3 regions of the Sphingopyxis sp. P8 genome follow, and region 2 is predicted to be linked to each of the others. Evidence: predicted binding sites of a transcription regulator. Region 2 holds the regulator's gene; each other region holds the start of a gene.
What was found. Region 2 encodes LexA, which represses DNA repair genes until DNA is damaged. Its sites were predicted from a motif close to GTTCCNCNCTTGTTCT; they were not measured.

Region 1 (7,198 bases), on a different contig from region 2:
GGCATCGATCATCGCGAGATCCACCATCCGAACGAGATCGCGCAGAACCAGGCGCACAGCTGCAGCGACGCCAGCGGCGCGCGCATCTGGATGCACAATAATTTCCTCGTCGACCGCAGCGGCAAGATGTCGAAATCGAGCGGCGAGTTCCTCCGCGTGCAGCTGCTGGTCGACAAGGGCTACCACCCTCTCGCCTATCGCTTGATGTGCCTGCAGGCGCATTATCGCAGCGAGCTGGAATTCAGCTGGGACGGCCTTGGTGCGGCGCTAACGCGCCTCAAACGGCTGGTGATGGCCGCCGCGCCGGTAAACGACGCGACACCGTCCGAAGCGACCGACCGGCGCCTTATAGACCTGTTGGCGAAGTTCGACGCAGCGATGTCCGACGACCTCAACACGCCCGTCGCGCTCACGCTGCTCGAAGAAGCAGCGGCGATGAAGAAGATCGACGCGGGCCAGAAGCGGGCAGCGCTCGCCGCAATGGATGTCGTGCTCGGCCTCGACCTGTTGACGATCAACCGTTCCGACCTACGCGTACGTCCGAAGGCGGCAACCATCGACGAGGACGAAATCGAGGCAACGCTCGCGCGCCGCAAAGACGCGCGAGCTGCCAAGGATTTCGCAGCTTCCGATACGCTGCGCGACGAACTCATCGCCGCGGGCGTCGACGTGATGGACGGCGACCCGCTCGGCTGGGATTGGCGCTCATACGTCGATTAGAAACGACCAGAATGTAGGCTCAAGTCCCTGTCGCCCACATGTCGCTTTCGCCAAAAGCTCGTTGAACATTTTCTGGCAACTATCGAACGACGCGATAAAAAAGACGCCCGCCCGATTGCTACCGAGCGGGCGTCAGATGAAGATCTCGGGTTTCCTGAAAGGAAGAGCTCTCCTGGGTCGCAAGGCGCGGATAGCTTCGCGAACAGATCGATGATTGTACGGCAGCGCCAAAAGATTCTTAGTCGGATGGAGTAGCGCGTTACCTTCTGCGGATCATCGAAGGCTGCGAAACGTGATCGACCAGCGTGGGGTGGGCATTGCCGCAATGCTGTGTTCCCACTCGTCGCGAATCTCGCCCTGCATATGATAGATCGAGCGTGGCGCGAGTTCGGCCGTGCGGCGCTCGAACCGGTCGGCGCATCGACGACGATAGCGCATGTTAGCCGTCGATCCGAGTGAGACGCCAATCACATGCTCGAATACCGGGCGATCTTTGTGCCAGCCGATCCCGGCACCGATCCCGTATTGGATGAGGAGTGCTTGTTCGAGAGCGGTGTTTGGGAGACCGGCGAAGTCTGCGGCGCGTTCGCGGAGCGGCTCGAGCCACGCGGGAATGAGGTCGCCCGGCGCAAAGAGGCCCGTCTGGAAATCGTAGGTCCAGCCGAACGAGCGGGTAAGCCGCTTTCCTTCCCATTGTTGGAACTGGAACGGGGCAAGATTTGCCGCTTCGACAAGAGTGATCAGACTTTGCTCCTCACCGGGAGCGACGAAATCATTGCAGTAGCTAAGACCGGCAGGAAGCGACGTGCCGAACAGATCGGATTGGCGCCCGAGCATAGTGCGATCCAAGCTTTGCGTTGTCACAATGGCAGATCGGCTTGCGCGAGAAGAGGCTCGACGAAAAACGTGTGGCGCGGCGGCTCTTCGAACAGCACCTCGTTGGGCAGCGTACCGTCGAGCCAGTGCATGACGTTGCGCCGCTCGACGATAACGCCATGCCGTGTCTGGTAGGGGATCACGTCAGCCCCGGCCGGGATGGTGAGTATCCGATAGGACAGCGGCCAGTCGGCGAGCGGGGGATCCCAGACGGCGGCGAGATAGAAGAAATTACCGCTGTCGAGCGTGACCCTGTACCGCTGGTCGCCGGTGCCCATGCGGAACTCGGACGCGGGGATCAGACAGCGGCGCTTCGGAAAGGCGCGGCCTTCGGAGCGGACGAAACGGAAATTGACGCCGTCCGAGAAACGCGGATCGCTTCCCCAGACCGCCTCGACCATTTCGACCTCGTTTTCATCCTCGGGATTGCGCCTTATGAGCGCACGGCGTCCGCCGTCCGGGGCATCGGGATCGAAAGGGGTTGGCGCCATTCCCATATGTGGAACATAATGGGAACGAAGATGAGTCGCAAGGGGCAGGGAACGACCGCGAATGTGCAACGATTACAGGCTGGAAGTCGACATCGCCTCGATCGCCGAGGATTTCGACGACCTCCAGATCAAGATCAAGATGCCCGAGGGCGCGCCGAACGTCCCGGCGCGCGAGGATGTCCGAATCACCGACATGGCCCCGATCGTGAAGGCGAGCGACGGCGATGCGGTCGGCGAGCTCGTTAATCGGCGCTGGAGCTGGCCGGGGCAGGGGAACAAGCCCGTCTACAATATCCGCTCCGAAGGGCGCGATCTTGGCGCGCAGCGCTGCCTCGTCCTGTGCGACGGCTTCTATGAATTCACCGACCCGACCGACAAATCGCAAAAGCGCCTCGATAAGTGGCTCTTCACGATAAAGGATCATCGCTGGTTCTGCATGGCGGGGATCTGGCGCGATGCCTTTGTCGGTGAGGCCTTCAGCCTGCTCACGATGGACGCCGGTCCCGATATCGCACCCTATCATCATCGTCAGATCATTCCGCTGCCGCGCGATCGGTGGGCGGCCTGGCTCGATCCGCGCGTGCCCGCCGCCGATATTCTGCAATGGCTTCCCGAAGGCAGCCTCGAGGTTCGCCAGGTCTATGGCAAACCGCCGGCGCAGGGAGCGCTTGCCTTGTGAGCGATTATGACGCGCTCCAGCGCTTCGCCGAGGCGCAGGCGGAGTTTTACCCGCGCGCCCTTGGCGAGATCGGGCGCGGCAAGAAGCGCTCGCACTGGATGTGGTTCATCTTCCCGCAGCTCGCCGGGCTCGGGCGGAGCGCCATGGCGCAGCGTTATGCGATCGCCGATCTCGGCGAGGCGCGCGCCTATCTCGCGCACCCGCTGCTCGGTGGCCGCTACTGGGAAAGCGTTGAGGCGCTCCAGGATCTCACGCTCAGCGATCCCGTCGCCGTGTTCGGCGAGGTCGACGCGATGAAACTGCGCTCCTCGCTCACCCTGTTCGAGGCGGCGAGCGATCGCCCCTTGTTCGCAGCGGCGCTCGATCGCTGGTTCGGTGGGGTCCGCGACGAGCGGACGCTGGCGCGATTGAAGCGCGCCGCCGCTCGCTAGGCCGCCGGGTCCGAAGCCTTGGGGGTCAGGATCAATGTCCGGCCTTCGACGCGCCAGGACCGCAGCTGTGAGAGGAAGTTCATGCCGAGGACGTCGGTGTCGGCGAGCCCCGGCGAGATCACGATCTTCAGCTTATGCGCTTCGATGCCGCCGATCTCGAGCCGGTCGACGGTGCCGGCATCCGCCCGCACGGTGCCGTTCGCGGTTTTCATGAGCAGCGGCACGAGCGTGGCATCGGCCTTCACGCCCGCGGCCGTAGCGGTCGCCTCGGACAGCGCGGTGATCGTGGCCCCGCTGTCGACCAGCATGCGCCGCTTTGTTCCGTTCAGTTCGACCTCGGCCCAGAAATGCCCGTCGCGGCTCATCGGAATGCGGACTTCGTCGCCGACGATCTCTTGGCTGTCGAGACCGAGGTTCGCGGTGATTCGCGAGAGATTGGGGTCGAAGGGCGCCTGCTGAAGCACGAGGAAAATGCCGAAAGCGAGCAGCGCGAAGGAGAAAAGCGCGCGAAGGACGCGCCCGACATAGGGAATCTTGAACAGGATGACGAGAATCAGCGCGGCGCCGACGGCGTAGATCGCGAGCTCATTCCAGGGAAGATCGGTGGTGATCGGCATGAATTTATCCGCCCGATTACAGCGGCGAAGGTGTCGCGTCACTGAATGATCCACAGCTGCCCGCCGCAGGTCGCTTGACGTCGGTTCCGGCAGAGTGGAACATATAGGGAACATTTGAGTCGGACCAGATATGACCGCACCGCCTTTCACGCAGCCCCGGCCAAGCGCCGAGGAGCTTCAATCGCTTCGCGATGCGGTGGCACGCGCCCAGTCGGTGCGCGGGCCGGTGCTGCCGTTCGACGTCGGCCCGCTCGACCATCTTCTCGGCGGCGGCGGGCTCGATGGCGCTGGACTCCATGAGGTTGCGGCCGCCTCGGCGAGCTGGGGCGACGATGCGGCGGCGACCTTGTTCGCCGCCGGGATCGCCGCGCGTTTCGCGGCGCCTGGCCTGTCGGCGCTCTGGGCGCTGACCCGCTTCGATCTTTATGCCCCGGGGCTCGAACAGGCCGGGCTCGGGCCTGAGCGGGTGCTTTATGCGCAGGGGAAGACCGACAAGGAACTGCTTGCGATGTGCGAGGATGCGCTTCGCGATGGCGCGCTCGCGTGCGTGGTGGCCGAAGTGAAGGCGGCCGACCAGACCGCGACGCGCCGGCTGCAGCTCGCGGCCTCCGAAGGCAAGACACCGATGCTGCTTTATCGCCGCTACCGGCGTTACGGCCAATGCCCGCTCACCGATCTCTCGCTGGCCTGCACGCGCTGGCGGATCGGAAGCCTTGCTTCGTCGCCGCTGTCGATGCCCGGCGTCGGGCGCGGGCGCTGGTCGGTCGAGCTTGTCCGCCAGCGCGGCGGGCCGCCTTTTTCCCTCGAACTGGAGGCGTGCGATGACCAGGGTCGCCTCGCTCTTCCTGCCGCAACTCGCGATCGAGCGATTGCGGCGGGCGGCGCCGATCTCGCGCTCGGGCACGCCGCCTGAGTTCGCGCGGGTCGCACCGCGCCTACCCGAGCCCATCGACGATAACCCCGGAGCCTGTTCGGTGCCGCGCGGCGGCGGTTGGCGACCGGGCGCGCGCTGGGCGCAGGAAACGTCGGCGCATGCACGGCCCGACCGGGCCGCGATCGACGCGATGCCAGCGCACCAGCGGCCGCCGATGCGCGAGCTTGGACGGCGGAGCGAGGCCGCGGCGCCGATCTTTCGCATGTCGCGCAGCGACGATGGAAATCCGGCGATAGGTGCCGCGCTTACAATGCCTGTTCAGTGGGGCGCGCGCCCGACGATCCTCGTCGCGCGCACCGGCCAGCGCGATATCGTCACCGCAGCTTGCCCGCTCGCGCTCGACCTCGGCCTTTCGCCCGGCATGGCGGCAGCGCATGCACGAGCGCTCGTGACCGATCTCGAGGTGCTCGATGCGGCTCCCGAGGCCGATGCGGCGTGGCTGGACCGCCTGGCTCTCCATGCGGTGCGGCACTGGACGCCGACCGCGGCGGTGTCGGGATGCGACGGGCTCTGGCTCGACCTTACCGGCACGACGCATCTCTTCGGCGGCGAGGCGCGCTTCGCCTCGCGGCTTGTGTCGTTCCTGCGCCGACTCGGTTTCACCGCGCGTGTCGCGATCGCCGGAACCCCCGGCGCCGCGCACGCGCTCGCGCGCTTTGGCGACGCGGCGGCACTGGTTCTGCCGGAAAGGGAGGAAGCGGAGGCGCTTGCGCCGTTGCCGCTTCGTGCGCTCCGGCTCGCGCCGGAGGCGCTGGCCGCGGCGGCGCGCTTCGGGATTGAGCGCATCGCAGACCTTTATCCCATGCCGCGCGGACCGCTCGCGCGCCGGCTCGGGCGCGGCACCGTCGAGCGGCTCGACCAGGCTCGAGGCCATGTGCCCGAGCCGATCGTCCCCGTCGTGCCGTTCGAGATGCCTCTTGTCTCGCGGCGGCTCGTCGAGCCGATCGCGACCGCCGAAGCGATCGAGCAGGTGATCGCCGATCTCGTCGGCGATCTTGTCGCCGATCTGCACGAACGCGGTCTTGGCGTGCGCACGCTGGTGCTCAGCTGCGAGCGGGTCGATGCGCGCGAGCAGCGCGTCGCGGTCGGGACGGCGCGGGCGACGCGCAACGCCAAGCATTTGCTACGCCTCTTCAAGCTCCGCATCGACCGGATCGAGCCCGGGCTCGGGATCGAGAGGATGGAGCTTGCCGCGCCGCAGGTCGATGCACTGGCGCCCGAGGCGATCGGCGCGGGGCTTACGGACGAGTCGCGCGCGCCCGATATTGCGCCGCTCGTCGACCAGCTAGCGGGCCGCGCTGGCGAGGCGGCGCTGTTTCGGCTCTCGGGACACGAAAGCGATGTGCCCGAGCGCGCGATCGGCCGCGTCGGCCCGCTGGCCAAGCCTGTCGGCTGGCCCGGCTGGCCGCGCCCGATCCGGATGCTGGGCCGGCCCGAGGCGCTCTCGGGGGTCGTCGCGCTGCTCCCCGACCATCCGCCGCGGCGCTTCGCGTGGCGCGGACGGAGTTACCGCGTCGTCGCCGGCGACGGGCCCGAGCGCATCCATGGCGAATGGTGGCGGCGCGCCGGCGAGATGTGGGCGGTCCGCGACTATTTCCGGGTCGAGGCCGAAAGCGGCGAGCGCTTCTGGCTGTTCCGCCGCGGTGACGCGATCACTGACAATACCGGCGATTTGAGCTGGTACATGCACGGCGTCTTCGGATGACAGCGCAGCTCACCACCTATGTCGAACTGCAGACGACGAGCCATTTCTCCTTTCTGCGGGGAGCCTCTTCGCCCGAAGAATTGTTCGCGAGCGCGGCGCTGCTCGGCCATTCGGCGCTCGGGCTTTGCGATCGCGGCAGTGTCGCCGGCATGGTCCGCGGCCTCTCGGGGCAGGAAGCGACGGGTGTGCGGCTGATTCCCGGCTCGCGTGTCGATCTTCGCGATGGCCGTTCGCTCCTCCTCTATCCGAAAGACCGCGCCGCTTGGTCGCGGCTCACGCGCCTCCTGTCGCTCGGTAAGGCGCGCGGCGGCAAAGGTAATTGCTGGCTCGACTGGGCTGATGTCGCTTCATGGTCCGATGGCCTCGTCGCGGTCCTCGTCCCCGACATGGCCGATGAGCGGACGCGGCTCGACCTAGACGAACTCCGCGAGACGTTCGGCCACGACGCCTATCTGGCGCTGTCGCTCCGGCGCCGGCCCGGGGATTTCGCGCGGCTGCGCGCGCTCGACGCATTGGGACGCGACGCGGGCGTGCGCCGCGTGGCTTGTGGCGACATCCTCTACCATGCGCCCGAACGCCGCCCGCTGCAGGATGTGCTGACAGCGATCCGCGAGAAGACCACCGTCGATGCCCTGGGGTTCAAGCGCGAGCGCTTCATGGACCGCGCCTTGAAGTCTCCCGCCGAGATGGAGCGGCGTTTCATGCTCTTTCCTGACGCGATCCAGGCGAGCGCCGATATCGCGGC
Region 2 (7,198 bases):
CCGATCGCCGACAGGATGACGCCCGAATAGAAATCGACGTTCGGAAAGAGCTTCTTTTCGGCGAAGTAATCGTCGCTGAGCGCCATTTCTTCGAGTTGCAGCGCAACCTCGAAGACCGGATCGTTGACCTTGAGTGCCGCGAACACCTCGCGCACCGTCTTCTGCATCACGGTCGCGCGCGGGTCGTAATTCTTGTAGACGCGGTGGCCGAAGCCCATCAGGCGGAACGGATCGTCCTTGTCCTTCGCGCGTGCGATATATTCGGGGATGCGCTCCGGACGGCCGATTTCGCGCAGCATGTTGAGCGCCGCCTCGTTGGCGCCGCCATGCGCGGGCCCCCACAGGCAGGCGATGCCCGCCGCGATGCACGCAAAGGGATTGGCGCCCGACGAGCCCGCGAGGCGGACGGTCGAGGTCGAGGCATTCTGCTCATGATCGGCGTGCAGGATGAAGATGCGGTCGAGCGCGCGTTCGACGGCGGGGTGAATTTCGTAATCTTCGGCCGGAACGGCAAATGTCATGTTCAGGAAATTGCCGGTGTAGCTCAGATCGTTGCGCGGATAGATGAAGGGCTGACCCACCGAATATTTGTATGCCATCGCCGCGATCGTCGGCATCTTGGCGATCAAGCGGTGGCTCGCGATCATGCGCTGATGCGGGTCCTGGATGTCGGTCGAGTCGTGGTAGAAGGCCGACAATGCGCCGACGACGCCGCACATGATTGCCATCGGGTGGGCGTCGCGGCGGAAACCGCGATAGAAGGTCGCGAGCTGTTCGTGCAGCATCGTGTGACGGGTGATCGTATTGTCGAAATGCGCCAGCGCGTCGGCCGAGGGGAGTTCCCCGTTGAGGAGGAGGTAGGCGACCTCCATGAAGCTTGAATGCTCGGCAAGTTCGCCAATCGGATAGCCGCGGTGGAGCAGCACGCCTTCGTCGCCGTCGATATAGGTCAGCTTCGATTCGCAGCTGGCGGTCGACGTAAAGCCCGGATCATAGGTGAAAGCGCCGGTCTGGCCGTAGAATTTGCGGATGTCGACGACGTCGGGGCCGACGCTGCCCTTGAGAACCGGGCTATCGACGCTGGTGTCCCCCAGGGTGATCGTGGCGGTCTGGTCGGTCATTCTTGTCCCCTGTTATGACGGCGAGAGAGAGATTGGCTACGCCCCTGCCGGATAATGTTGCGCTGCGTCAAGTCGCGCGAGACTGGTATCGCGCCCGAGCAGGAGCAGCACGTCGAAAATTCCCGGGGAAACCGTTCGGCCAGTCAGCGCAGCGCGCAAGGGTTGCGCCAGCTTGCCGAGCCCCAGTTCGGCAGCTTCGGCTTCGGCGCGCACCGCCGCTTCCAGCTCTTCTGTTGTCCAATCGTCAATTTCGCGCAGACGCTTCGCCGTGGCGGAGAGCAGTCCTTGCGGCGCTGCCTTTAGCACCTCGACCGCCTTCTCGTCCATCGTCAACGGGTCGGGAAGGAACAGGAAGACGGCGCCTTCGGCGATCTCGTCGAGCGTCCTGGCGCGCGGTTTGAGAGCATCCATCGCCCGCGCCAGCAAATCGCGGTCGGCGCCGTCGAGCGGGCGGTCCACGCGTTTTGCGACTCGCGGCGCGACAAGATCGGCAAGGCGGTCATTATCGGCTTCGCGCAGATAGTGGCCGTTGAGATTTTCCAGCTTTTTGAAGTCGAAGCGCGACGGCGACCGCCCGACATGGTCGAGATCGAACCATTCGACCGCCTGTTCGCGGCTGATGATTTCGGCATCGCCATGCCCCCAGCCGAGGCGGAGGAGATAATTGTTCACCGCTTCGGGCAGATAGCCCATGTCGTCGCGATAGGCGTCGACGCCGAGCGCCCCGTGCCGTTTCGACAGTTTCGCGCCATCGGCGCCGTGAATCAGCGGCACATGCGCATAGACGGGCTCGCGCCACTCCATCGCGCGGATCAGCGCGAGCTGGCGAAACGCGTTGTTGAGGTGATCGTCGCCGCGGATGACGTGGGTGACGCCCATGTCGTTATCGTCGACGACGACGCTGAGCATATAGGTCGGGGTGCCGTCGCTCCGCAGCAGGATGAAATCGTCGAGCTCGGCGTTCTGGACGGTGACGTCGCCCTGGACGCGGTCCGTTATCGTCACCGCGCCGTCCTGCGGCGCGCGGAGGCGAAGGACGTGCGGCGCGGCGGGATCGCCGTCGTCGCGGTCGCGCCACGGGCTGCGCACGCGGAAAGGCATGCGCTTTTCCTGCGCCTCGGCGCGCATGGCGGCGAGTTCGTCCTGGGTCAGGTAGCAGCGATAGGCCGCCCCTTTGGCGAGCAGTTCGTGCGCGACTGCCGCGTGGCGATCGGCGCGCGCGAACTGGAACACCGTTTCGCCGTCCCAGTCGAGATCGAGCCAGCGCATCCCGTCGAGAATCGCCTCGATCGCCGGCTCGGTCGAGCGCGCGCGGTCGGTGTCCTCGATCCGCAGCAGGAACTTACCGCCGTGATGGCGCGCGAACAGCCAGTTGAACAGCGCGGTGCGTGCGCCGCCGATGTGCAGAAAACCGGTAGGCGAGGGCGCAAAGCGCGTCACGACGTCGGCGCCGGTCGCTTCTGCCAGATCGGTTGGATTTTCGGTTGCCACGCTGGTTTCTTTCACTCAGTTTGCCGCGCGCGCCGATGGGGCGGAACGGGGATCGGGGGCTGCCCCTAGCATGGCGACAAGGCAGCTTCAAATCTCCTTTGGCCCGCTTCGATTTCCCGCTTTTTTTCGTCTGTTCGATGCGATCGAGGCGCGGCTGGAAGCCGAACGCGAGCGCGTTGCGCTATGGCTTCCGGTCGCACTCGGCGGCGGCATCGCGGCCTGGTTTGCGCTGCCGGGCGAAATGCACTGGACCGGCGCACTCTTGATCCTCTGTGCGGTGGCGCTGAGCGGCTATGCAATTGGATGGCATCGGCGTGCGGGGCGGGCGATGACGATCGCGGCGGCGACTGCTGCGATGGGGCTGCTGCTGATCTGGACGCGCGCCTGGTGGATCGCGGCGCCGGTCCTCGCGCAGCCGGTAGCCACCGAATTTTCGGCGGAGATCGAACGCGTCGAGCCACTGCCGGCGCGCGGACAGATGCGCCTTGTCGTGCGCCCGCACGCGCGCACCGATTTGCCTCCGCGCGTGCGGCTGACGCTGCGTACCGAGCAGGGCGCCGGCCTGGTTGCGGGCGAGCATATCGGCGTGCGGGCGCGACTGATGCCGCCGCCGGTTGCGGCGCTGCCCGGGGGGTATGATTTTGCCCAGCGTGCGTGGTTCGACCGGATCGGGGCGGTGGGCACCGTGCTCGGTCCCGTGGCGCGCGCGCCGGATGCGGGCGCCCGAGGCGCTCCGCTGCGTGCGCGGCTGAGCGCGCATGTGCAAAGCCGGGTTCCGGGGTCGGCGGGTGGGATTGCGGCGGCGCTGGTGAGCGGCGATCGCGGCGCGATCAGCGACGCTGATGCCGAAGCCATGCGACGCAGCGGGCTTGCCCACCTGCTGTCGATCAGCGGGCTGCACGTCACCGCGGTCGTCGGCTTTACGATGCTGTTGCTGATGCGGCTACTGGCGCTCAGCGAGCGGTTGGCGCTTCGCGGGGTGGTGATGGTCGCGTCGGCGGCGGGCGCGGCGCTGGCGGGGGTGGGGTACACCTGGCTGACGGGCGCCGAAGTGCCGACGATCCGCTCGTGCATCGCCGCGTTGCTCGTCCTCGGGGCGTTTCTGCTGGGGCGGGAGGCGATTACCTTGCGGCTCGTCGCGGCGGGGGCGCTGCTCGTGTTGCTGTGGCGGCCCGAGGCGCTCGCGGGGCCCAGCTTTCAGCTGAGTTTCGCTGCGGTGACGGCGATCATCGCGCTCCACGAGAACCGCCGCGTACAGGCGTTCCTTGCACGTCGCGAAGAACCATGGGTTTTGCGCTTCGGTCGCGGCGTGGTGGGGCTGCTGCTGACGGGGCTGATCGTCGAGGCGACGCTCGCACCGATCGCGCTTTTTCATTTCCACAAGGCGGGTCTGTATGGCGCGCTCGCCAATGTTATCGCAATCCCGCTGACGACCTTTGTCATCATGCCCGCCGAGGCGCTCGCCTTGCTGTTCGACAGTGTCGGGGCGGGAGCGCCCTTCTGGTGGGTCGCCGACCATGCGCTGCGGGGGCTGATCGCGCTGGCTCACGCCGTCGCCGACGCACCGGGCGCAGTCGCTACCTTGCCGGTGTTTCCGTCGTGGGGGTTCGGCGTTACCATCTTCGGCGGGTTATGGGCGCTCCTGTGGCGCACGGGTTGGCGCTGGGCGGGCGTCCCCTTGGCATTGACCGGGATGGCTGTCTTGCTGATGCAGCCGCGGCCCGATCTCCTCGTCACCGGCGACGGGCGGCACATAGCGGCGGCGATGCCGAACGGCGATTATGCGCTGCTGCGCGACCGTGCGGGCGAGTATGTCCGCGACAGCCTGTCGGAGGCGGCGGGCTATGACCTGCCCTTTGCCGCAATCGCCGACAACGACGCAGCGACGTGCAACCGCGACTTCTGCCATTGGGAGCAGGGCGGCGAGGGCGCGGGGCGGCGTACGATCCTCGCCTCGCGCGGGCGCGACCGAATCGAGGGAGCAGAGATGGCGGCGGCGTGCGCGGCCGCCGATGTCGTGATCAGCGAGCGCTGGTTACCGCGCGAGTGCGTCGCGCGCTGGCTGACGATCGACCGCGACAGTCTGGAGACGAGCGGCGGCCTCGCAATCTACCTCGGCGCCGAGCCGCGCGTCGCGACGGCGCTACGCCCCGGCGACCGCCACCCTTGGCGCATCCCGCATCAGCTCAGTGGTAACGACGAAGCAGTCCCGACAGACGGCCCTGCACGATGACGCGCTCGGCGGGATAGCGCTGCGGCTCATAGGCGCTGTTCGCGGGGTCGAGCCGGATCATCGTGCCTTCGCGGCGGAAATATTTGAGCGTCGCGTCCTGCCCGTCGACCAGCGCGACGACGATGTCGCCCTCGCGCGCGGTGCTGGCCTTCTGGATCAGCGCATAGTCGCCGTCGAAAATCCCCGCCTCGACCATCGAATCGCCCGACACCTCGAGCGCATAATGTTCTCCCGCGCCGAGCAGCGCGGCGGGAACGGCGAGATTGTTGTGATCCTCGAACGCCTCGATCGGGACGCCGGCGGCGATCTTGCCGTGCAGCGGCACTTCAATGATGTCGTTCGCGGCAATCGGCTTGAGCGCAGGTGCAGGTTTGCGCAGCGGAACGATATTGTCGCGTGCCGGCGCGGCCTTCGCGCCTTCGGGCAGTTTCAGCACCTCCAGCGCGCGGGCGCGGTTGGGGAGGCGACGAAGAAAACCCCTTTCTTCCAACGCGCTTATCAGCCGGTGGATTCCCGATTTCGACTTGAGGCCCAGCGCTTCCTTCATCTCCTCGAACGACGGCGAAATGCCGCTCGCGTCGAGGCGCTCCTGGATGAAGTGGAGCAGTTCATGCTGCTTCGCGGTCAACATCGGTCGTTCTCCAAATGGCCATTACCGGACATAAGGGGAACGATAGTGGAACAGAGCGGAACTTGTCAAGCGATCGCGATATAGGCGGCGGGGGCGCCCACCTCGGCCGCAGCTGCATCGATCTCGCGAACGAGCAGGGCATCGGCGTTGGCGAGCGGCATCGTCTGTCCGCTGTCCTGACTGTCGAGCGGCACAATCGCACCGCCGACGCGCCGCGCGCGCAGATAGTCGCGCCGCGCGCCACCGGGGCCGAGCGGCGCGCCGAGCGGCGCATATTCAATGCGCGGCAGCGGATCGCGCGCGCCCGCGAGGTGGCGGAGGAGCGGCAGCAGGAATAGCGTCGCGGTCACGAAGGCCGACGATGGGTTGCCGGGCAGGCCGAGGAGTACTGCGTCGCCGACCGTCCCGGCGATCAGCGGCTTGCCGGGGCGCATCGCGATCTTCCAGAAGTCGAGTCGTCCGTCCGCGTCGGCAAGCGCGCCGCGCACATGGTCATGGTCGCCGACCGAGGCGCCCCCGACGGTCACGATGACGTCGTGACGTCGCGCCAAATCCTTGATTAGCTGTGACATTGAGGCGCGATCGTCGCCGATATGGCAAATATCTCCGAGCCGGGCGGGCTGGTGCGCGAGCATCGCGGCGAGCATCGCGCCATTGCTGTCGGGGATCTGCCCCGGTGCTGGCGGTGCGCCCGGTGCGACAAGCTCGTCGCCGGTGGTGAGGATGGCGACGCGTGGCAGCGAGCCGACCGCAACCCGCGCCGCGCCGCCCATAATCGCCGCCGCAATCGCGCCGGGGGTGAGCAGCGACCCTGCTTCTAGGAGGAGGTCGCCCGTGCTGAAGTCTCCCCCGGCTGCGCGGATATGGCGCCCGCGCGCCCCGGGGCCTTCGCCGGTGAGTGTCAGGGTCGAGCCATCGACCGCAACATCCTCCTGCACGACGACGGTGTCGGCGCCCGCTGGCACCATCGCGCCGGTAAAGATGCGGAAGGCCTCGCCCGTGGCGAGAGCGCGCGGCGGCACCGAACCTGCCGCCACCTCGCCGACGATGCGCCACGGACCGGGCAGGTCGTTAAAGCGGATTGCATAGCCGTCCATCGCCGACAAGGGCGCTGCGGGCTGGCTGCGTTTCGCTATCACGTCTTGTGAAAGATAGCGTCCAAATAGCTCGAATATAGATATTTCTTTGTACGGAAGTGGCGCCTGCAGCGCGAAAAGCCGGGCTTGGGCGGTTTCGACGGCGAGCAGCGCGTTCATTCGGCGCGCCAGTCGCCCGAACGGCCGCCGCTCTTTTCGAGAAGACGGATATCGCTGACCACCATCGCGCGGTCGAGCGCCTTCGCCATGTCGTAAAGCGTGAGGAGCGCGACCGAAGCGGCGGTGAGCGCTTCCATCTCGACCCCGGTCGGTCCGCTGGTCGTTGCGGTCGCGCGCACCGAAAGGCCGTCTGCCTCCCAATCGAAATCGATGCTGACGCTGCTGAGCGCAAGCGGGTGGCAGAGCGGAATGAGGTCGGCGGTGCGCTTTGCAGCCATGATCCCTGCGATCCGCGCTGTCGAGAGGACGTCGCCCTTGGGCGCGTTGCCGTTGCGGATCGCTTCGAGCGCCGCGGGCGCCATGGCAATGCGCCCCCCGGCCACCGCGCGACGCTGCGTTACGGGTTTGGCGCCGACATCGACCATATGCGCGGCGCCGCTGTCGTCGAGGTGAGTCGGGCGGTTTG
Region 3 (7,198 bases), on a different contig from region 2:
TCGACACGGCGATCCAGACGGTTGCGACGCAGCGCGCCAACCTCGGTGCCCAGCAGAGCCGTCTCGATGCGGCTGTCGACAATTTGACGTCGACTGTCACCAATCTGTCGGAATCGAAGTCGCGCATCGAAGACGCCGATTTCTCGGCTGAATCGACGAAGCTTGCTGCGGCCGGCATCCTGTCGCAGGCCTCGACCGCGATGCTTGCCCAGGCGAACCAGAGCCAGCAGGGCGTGATGAACCTGCTCCGCTAAGCGCAGGGTATAAAATTGGGGCTATATTGGTTGGTCCCTTTAATAGCCTGATCCGACGCCCCGGCCCCCGCAGCCGGGGCGTCTTCTTTTTGCGGGGGGGCTGGCTGGAGCAGCCTCCTGCGTAAGCCGGAAAACAAACCCTCAATGAAAATCCCGCGACTTGGGCAGGATGCGGACGTTGCGGGGGTGGCCGTGGCGCTGCGCATATTCGCCTTCCGAACGTCCGCGCGGCGGTTGCGGGTGCTTGACCTCGTCGGCGCGGCAAAGGTCGGGGTCGAAGCGGCGGTCGCTGCCGAGCGCGTCGAGCATCGCGGTACGGTCGACGATCCGCGACGCCATCAGGTGGATGACGCCCTCCTTGCTCCGCTGCACCTCGCCCTCGGCGAGCATCAGCCGCGACGCCATTACGGCGCGGCGATAGCGTTCGAAATGGCGCGCCCATAAGAGGATGTTGACGATCCCGCCCTCGTCCTCGATCGTGATGAAGATCGCATTGCCTTTGCCCGGCCGCTGGCGGATCAGCACGACGCCCGCGGTGCGGACGATCGAGCCGTTTTTCGCTGCCGCGACTTCGGCGGCGCTCAGCACGCCTTCGCGTTTGAAATCGCGCCGCAGAAACGTCATCGGATGTCCCTTCAACGACAGCCGCGTCGTCTGATAGTCGGTGAGCACCTGCTCGACCGCTGGCGTCGGCGGCAGCGCCGCATCCTCCTCGGCCCCCAGCTCGTCCGCCCCCGCCGCACCGAACAGCGGCAGCACGCCTTGCCGCACGCGCCGCGCGTCCCAGAGCGCGGGGCGGCGGTCGAGCCCCATCGACCGGCACGCATCGGCATCGGCGAGCAGACGCAGCGCACGCGACGGCAGGTCGGCGCGCCGCGCAAGTTCCTCGACCGAGGCAAAGTTTGTCGTGCGCGCAAGCACGATCGCGTCGGCCCACGCCTCGCGAAAGCCGTCGATCTGCCGAAAGCCGAGCCGCAGCGCGAGGCGACCGTCCTCGCGCCGCTCGAGGCTGTTGTCCCATATGCTGAAATTGACATCGACCGCGCGCACCTCGACGCCATGCTCGCGCACGTCGCGGACAAGCTGGGCGGGGGCATAGAAGCCCATCGGCTGCGAATTGAGCAAGCCGCAGGTGAAGACCGCGGAGTGATGGCATTTCAGCCACGAGGAAACATAGACGAGCTTGGCAAAGGACTGGGCATGGCTTTCGGGAAAACCATAGCTGCCGAACCCCTTGATTTGATTGTAGCAACGTTCGGCGAAAGCGCGCTCATAGCCCCGCCCGACCATCCCTTCGATCATCTTGTCTTGATATTCGGGGATTGTCCCGACGTTCCGAAAAGTTGCCATCGCTCGTCGAAGCCCATTCGCTTCATCGGGAGAAAAGCCCGCTGCCGTAATGGCAAGTTTCATCGCCTGTTCCTGAAACAGCGGCACCCCGAATGTCTTGCCGAGAATATCTTCCAGCTCATTGGCTCCGCCTCCCGAACGTAAGGGGAGTTCAGCCTCTTCCTCCTTGTTGCGGCGGCGGAGATAGGGATGAACCATGTCCCCTTCGATCGGCCCGGGACGGACGATCGCGACCTGAATCACAAGGTCATAAAATTCGCGCGGTCTGAGGCGCGGCAGCATGTTGATCTGCGCGCGGCTTTCGACCTGGAACACGCCGATGCTGTCGCCTTCGCACAGCATGTCGTAAACGGCCGGATCTTCCGGCGGGACCGATTTCAGATCGTGATCGCCCAGATTGTGCAGGCGCATCAGGTCGAAACATTTGCGGATGCAGGTCAGCATTCCGAGCGCGAGGACATCGACCTTCATCAGTTTCAGCGCGTCGATATCGTCCTTGTTCCATTCGATGAAGGTCCGGTTTTCCATCGCGGCATTGTGGATCGGTACCGTCTCGTCGAGCCGGTCTTCGGTCAGAACGTAGCCGCCGACATGCTGCGACAGGTGGCGGGGGAAGGTCAGCAATTGGCTGACGATCCATTGCAGCCGCGCAATGTCATGCTGCGCGGGGTCCAGCCCCGCTTCGACGAAACGCTCGATCGGCATCTCGCTGCCCCAGCTTCCCCAGCTCGTGTCGGCGAGTCGCGCGGTCACATCCTCGCTGAAGCCGAGCGCCTTGCCGACCTCGCGCACCGCGCTGCGCGGCCGGTAATGGATCACCGTCGCGGCGATTCCCGCGCGCCGCCGTGTGTAGCGGCGATAGATATATTGCATCACCTCCTCGCGCCGCTCATGCTCGAAATCGACGTCGATATCGGGCGGCTCGCGCCGCTGTTCGGACAGGAAGCGCGTGAACAGCAGATTGTTCGCGACCGGGTCGATCGAGGTGATTTCGAGCAGGTAGCAGACGAGCGAATTGGCGGCCGAGCCGCGCCCCTGGCAGAGGATGGGCGGGTCTTGCGTTCGCGCGAAATTGACGATGTCGTGGACGGTCAGGAAATAGCAGGCGAAATTGCATTTGCGGATGAGCGTCAGTTCCTCGTCGAGCACCTCGCGCCAGCGCTGCGGCAATCCGTCCGGATGCAGCTTCTTTGCCGCCTCCATCACCATATGTTCGAGCCAGCCCTGCGGGTCCCAGCCCGCGGGAACCGGCTCGTGCGGATATTCATAGGCAAGATCGGTGAGCGCGAAGGAGATGCGGTCGAGGATTTTCAGGCTTTCATCGACCGCTTCGGGATGGTCGCGGAACAGGCGCCGCATTTCCTGCGGCGATTTCAAATGACGCTCGCCATTGGCGCGGAGCAGACGCCCTGCATCGCCCAGATTGGTGCCTTCGCGGATGCAGGTGACGACATCGTGCAGCGGGCGCTGCGCGCGCGTCGCATAGAGCGCATCGTTGGTCGCGAGCAGCGGAATGCCGACCCGGTCCGCCAGCGCTTGCAGCCCGGCGAGGCGTCGGCGGTCGCTTCCGCTTCGCGGCATCGTTGCGCCAAGCCAAAGCGCCCCCGGCGCGGCGGCGGCGAGGCGGTGCAGGACCGCTTCGTCCGCCGCGCCGGCCATCGCGACGAGCAACAAATCCTCGCAATGGACGAGCAGATTCTTGAGCTTCATCACGCAATTGCCCTTGGTCGTCCGGCGGTTGCCGAGGGTCAGCATGCGCGTCAGCCGACCCCAGCCGCGCCGCGTCGCCGGATAGGCGATGATGTCGGGGGTGCCGTCGTCGAACACCAGCCGCGCGCCGACGACGAGTTTGAAGGGCGGTAGCTCGATCCCGCTTTCGGCGGCCTTCTCGCGCAACTTACGCAACCCGATCAAGGCGCGCACCACCCCCGCGACGCTGTTGCGGTCGGCGATGCCGATGCCTGCCATGCCGAGCGCCATCGCCTGTGCCACCATGTCGGCAGGGTGCGAGGCGCCGCGCAGAAAGCTGTAGTTGGTCGCCGCGACCAGCTCGGCAAAAAGGGGGGCGTCTTCCCCGCTCATGCGAACAGCCCGTGGATATACCAGCGCGGGTCGGGCTTCTCGTCATAAAGGCCGTGACGGAAGAGCCAGAAGCGGCGGCCCTGCGCGTCCTCGACGCGGTAATAGTCGCGCGTCAGGCCCGCATTGTCGCGGCGGCGCCACCATTCGGCGGCGATGCGCTCGGGGCCTTCGTAACGGCGCACCGCGTGCATCGCACGGCGCCAGCGGAAACGGTGCGGCGGGCCGTCGGGGACTTCGGCGATCACCTCGATCGGTTGCGGCGGGTCAAAGAGGTGGAAGGGGCGCGCCGGCGGTTCGCCGGGCTGGGGCGCGGGCCAGGGCATCGGTGGCGGCGCGGTGATCGCGGGGAGCGCGAGCTGCGCCTGCTCGGGGATATGCGTATCCTCGGCGCGCAGTCGCTGCACGCGCCTGCGTCCCAGCCGCGTCGTCATCCGGTCGACCAGCTCGTTCATCGCCCCGTCCTCGATCGACTTGCGCACTTCGCCCCCCTCGAGCTTCAATTGCGTCGCGCCGAGCGGGTCGAGGCGCGGGACGGCAAGGCGGATCATGTCGAAACCGAAGCCGGGATCGAGCGGGTCGGTCAGGCTGTCCATCCGCTCGGCAAAGAGGCGCATCACCAGCCCCGCGTCGCGCGTCGGATGGCCCGTCTCGACATCGATGCTGCGCGCAAGGCCGTCGCTGCGAAAGAAGGTCGCGCGGAAATGCCGTCCGCCCTTCCCGCGCTCGCCGAGCTCTTCAATGGCTTCGGCCGCAAGCTCGGCGAGGACCTTGGTCGCATGCGCGGTGCTGCCGAGCGGCTCGGCGAAGCGGCGCTCGACCGCGGTCGGGGGTAAGGCGATGCGCGGATCGAGCGGGCTCGGCGCGTCGCCGAGGATGCGCCGGAGCGCCATCGTCGCATCGCCTCCGAAGCGCGCTGCGATATTCGCCATCGGGCGACCGGCAAGGTCGCCGATGCTTTTCAGTCCCGCGCGGACGAGCGCGGTCGTCGCTTCGGGGGCGAGTTCGAGCGCGGCGACGGGCAGGCGGCGAACCGCCGCCGCTTCGTCAGGCGCCGGGCGCGTCTGGTAGCGCGCGAGCGCGCGCGCCGCGTCGGCGGTCGGGCCGAAGGCGTGGCGCACGCTCATGCCGAGCCGCGCCAGCCGCATCTCGGCATCGGCGACGAGACCGGCTTCGTCCCCGAAAAGATGTTCAGCCCCTGCAATGTCGAGGATCAGCCCGTCGGGGGCATCGAGCGCGACGAGCGGCGTGTAGCGGTTGCAGCCTAATGCGAGCCGGTCGAGCCAGGCATGATCGGCAATCGGGTCGTGGGCGACGGTGAGCAGTTCGGGAACGCGCGCGCGCGCGTCGGCGAGCGGCATGCCGACAGCCAGCCCGGCTGCCTGCGCGGCTGCGTCGATGTGCGCGATGCGCAGCGCGCCGCGTATCTTCTCGACAAAGACGAGCGGAGCGTCAGGCGGCTGCGGCGCCGTGCGGACGAGCCGCTCGGCGGGCAGGTAGGGGAAGAACAGCGCGAGATAGCGCCGGCTCCCCGAAGGCATGTTCGTCATGTTTCCAGTCCAGTCGCCAGCGTCCGCCCGCAGGGCCGGCGCGCCAGCGCAAGAGTTCGAGGTCGAAGGCGGGCGCGCCGGGGGCATCGGCCGCGAGCGCGCGCGATGGCGCGGCGGCGACGCTCCAGCGCGTTTCGGCGATGCTCGGTGCGGGAAGGGCATTGAGGCGCAGCATCAACAAAGTGGTACCCGCATCGCGTGCGCCGAGCGCGAGGCGCCGTCCTGCGGTCAGGTCGAGCAGCGGGAAGCGCCCCCAGCTTTCGACGATGACCGCCGCCGATCCGGTGCAGCGCGCGACATCGTTCGCGCAGGCGAGCAGCATCTTGGCATCGCGAACCTCGACGATCAGCAGCCGGTCGGGGCTGCCGCCAAGCTCGGCGATCCCCGGCGCATAGATGTGCCCGATGCGGCGCGCGGCGTCGGCAGTGCGCAGCCAGATGAGCGGTGCGTGCGCGTCGCTTCGCAGCGCGAGCAGCGCGGCGAAGGCCGCGGCGCTCGTCGCATCGAGCGCGTCGGCGGCAAAAAATTCATGCGTCTTGCCTTTTGCCAGCCCGCCCCCGAGCGCGGCGTCGAATCCCGCATGGCCGCTCGTCAGCCGGGCTTCGGCCGGGAGGCTCGCGGGACCGCCGCTGGCGGCCAGCCGGGCGACACGTTTCCGCAGCCCGGCGAGAGAAGGGGACGACTCGCGCATCATTTGTTCCTGATATGTTCTATTAGCGCGCCAAGGGCGCCGCTTGTCAAGCGGAGTCAGGAGAAACGAAGATGCTGCGGCGCAGCTTTACCGGCCGCTGCCTCAGGCGTCGGCTGGAGCAGCCGCGACCGACTGGCGTTCGACGAGAATCGACGGCAACACCGGGCTTTCGTCACTCGCGACCTTTGCGCCGGAACCGAGGAAATCGGGCACCAGCGTGCGTGCCGCGCGCGATCCCATTTCGCGGATCGGCCAGCGCACCGTCGTCAGTGCGGGCCAGATATGCGTCGCGGTCGGGCTGTCGTCGAAACCGATGATCGATAATTGGCCGGGCACCGCAATGCCCTTGCCGTGCGCGATGCCCATCACCCCGGCGGCCATTTCGTCGTTCGAGCAGAAAATGGCGGTCGGCGGCGACGCGAGTGCGAGCAGCGCTTCGCCCGCCTCGATCCCCGAGGCATAACGATAATTGCCGCGCGCATGATAGGCGTCGGGAAGTTCGAGCCCCGCCTCGGCCAGCGCCTCCATGAACCCCTTTTCGCGCTCGGCGGCCGAGCGGAAGCCCGCAGGACCGCGCACGAAACCGATGCGGCGGTGTCCGCGCGCGATCAGCCCGCGCACCGCTTCGGCCACGACTTCGCGGTCGTTCGACGACACGCAATGGCGCGCATCGTCGAGCAGCGCCGAACCGACGCGGACATAGCGGACGCCCAGACTTTCGCAGAGCGCGGCGAGATCGTCATTCTCCGAAATCGGCGGCAACAGCATTGCGCCGATCGGCCGCTGCTTTTCGAGGAAGACGCGGACATCGTCGAGCATCTTGTCCGACCCGCGATCGACCGGGCGAACGAGCAGCGCAAGATCGCTGTCCTTGATCGCGTCGAGCACGCCCTGCTGAAAATTGAGCACGGTCTGCGCATTCGGATTGTCGTGGAGCAGTGCGATCAGGAAGTTGCGGCGAAAGGCGAGCGCGCGCGCCTGCGGATTGGGAACGAAGCCCAATTGCTCGATCGCCTGCTCGACCGCGCGGCGCGTCTTTTCGGTCAGAAACTCGGACCGGTTGATGACGCGGCTGACAGTCTTTTTCGACACTCCCGCGAGCGCCGCCACATCGTTGATTGTCGGCTGTTTGCCCCCCGGCCCCTTGCCCTGTGCCGCCATAAACGCATCTTCCCTTTTTGAGGCCAGGATTATTGTGTCCAAGCCCCTGTTGCGCCTGTGATGGGCGCTCGGCGCGGCGAAATCAACCGCGACCATTCCCTGTCCGGCGATAT

Region 1: H7692_RS13820 (ImuA family protein) is a predicted target of LexA. The motif match lies at 3,911-3,926, and genes of this name have one in related genera.
Region 3: H7692_RS08800 (ImuA family protein) is a predicted target of LexA. The motif match lies at 5,930-5,945, and genes of this name have one in related genera.

The regions. Positions count from the first base shown of each region.
Region 1 is NZ_JACNMK010000002.1:1,125,299-1,132,496, forward strand. It holds gene cysS (cysteine--tRNA ligase) at 1-720, shown strand, start outside; gene H7692_RS13795 (alpha-ketoglutarate-dependent dioxygenase AlkB) at 994-1,557, opposite strand; gene H7692_RS13800 (SOS response-associated peptidase family protein) at 1,581-2,093, opposite strand; gene H7692_RS13805 (SOS response-associated peptidase) at 2,149-2,766, shown strand; gene H7692_RS13810 (DUF1810 domain-containing protein) at 2,763-3,197, shown strand; gene H7692_RS13815 (TIGR02281 family clan AA aspartic protease) at 3,194-3,814, opposite strand; gene H7692_RS13820 (ImuA family protein) at 3,945-4,727, shown strand; gene H7692_RS13825 (DUF6504 family protein) at 4,636-6,453, shown strand; gene H7692_RS13830 (error-prone DNA polymerase) at 6,450-7,198, shown strand, end outside.
Region 2 is NZ_JACNMK010000001.1:105,273-112,470, forward strand. It holds gene H7692_RS00470 (citrate synthase) at 1-1,121, opposite strand, end outside; gene gltX (glutamate--tRNA ligase) at 1,158-2,612, opposite strand; gene H7692_RS00480 (ComEC/Rec2 family competence protein) at 2,683-4,845, shown strand; gene lexA (transcriptional repressor LexA) at 4,799-5,476, opposite strand; gene H7692_RS00490 (molybdopterin molybdotransferase MoeA) at 5,542-6,732, opposite strand; gene moaC (cyclic pyranopterin monophosphate synthase MoaC) at 6,729-7,198, opposite strand, start outside.
Region 3 is NZ_JACNMK010000002.1:82,617-89,814, reverse strand. It holds gene H7692_RS08815 (flagellin) at 1-254, shown strand, start outside; gene H7692_RS08810 (error-prone DNA polymerase) at 396-3,686, opposite strand; gene H7692_RS08805 (Y-family DNA polymerase) at 3,683-5,233, opposite strand; gene H7692_RS08800 (ImuA family protein) at 5,136-5,924, opposite strand; gene H7692_RS08795 (LacI family DNA-binding transcriptional regulator) at 6,027-7,085, opposite strand.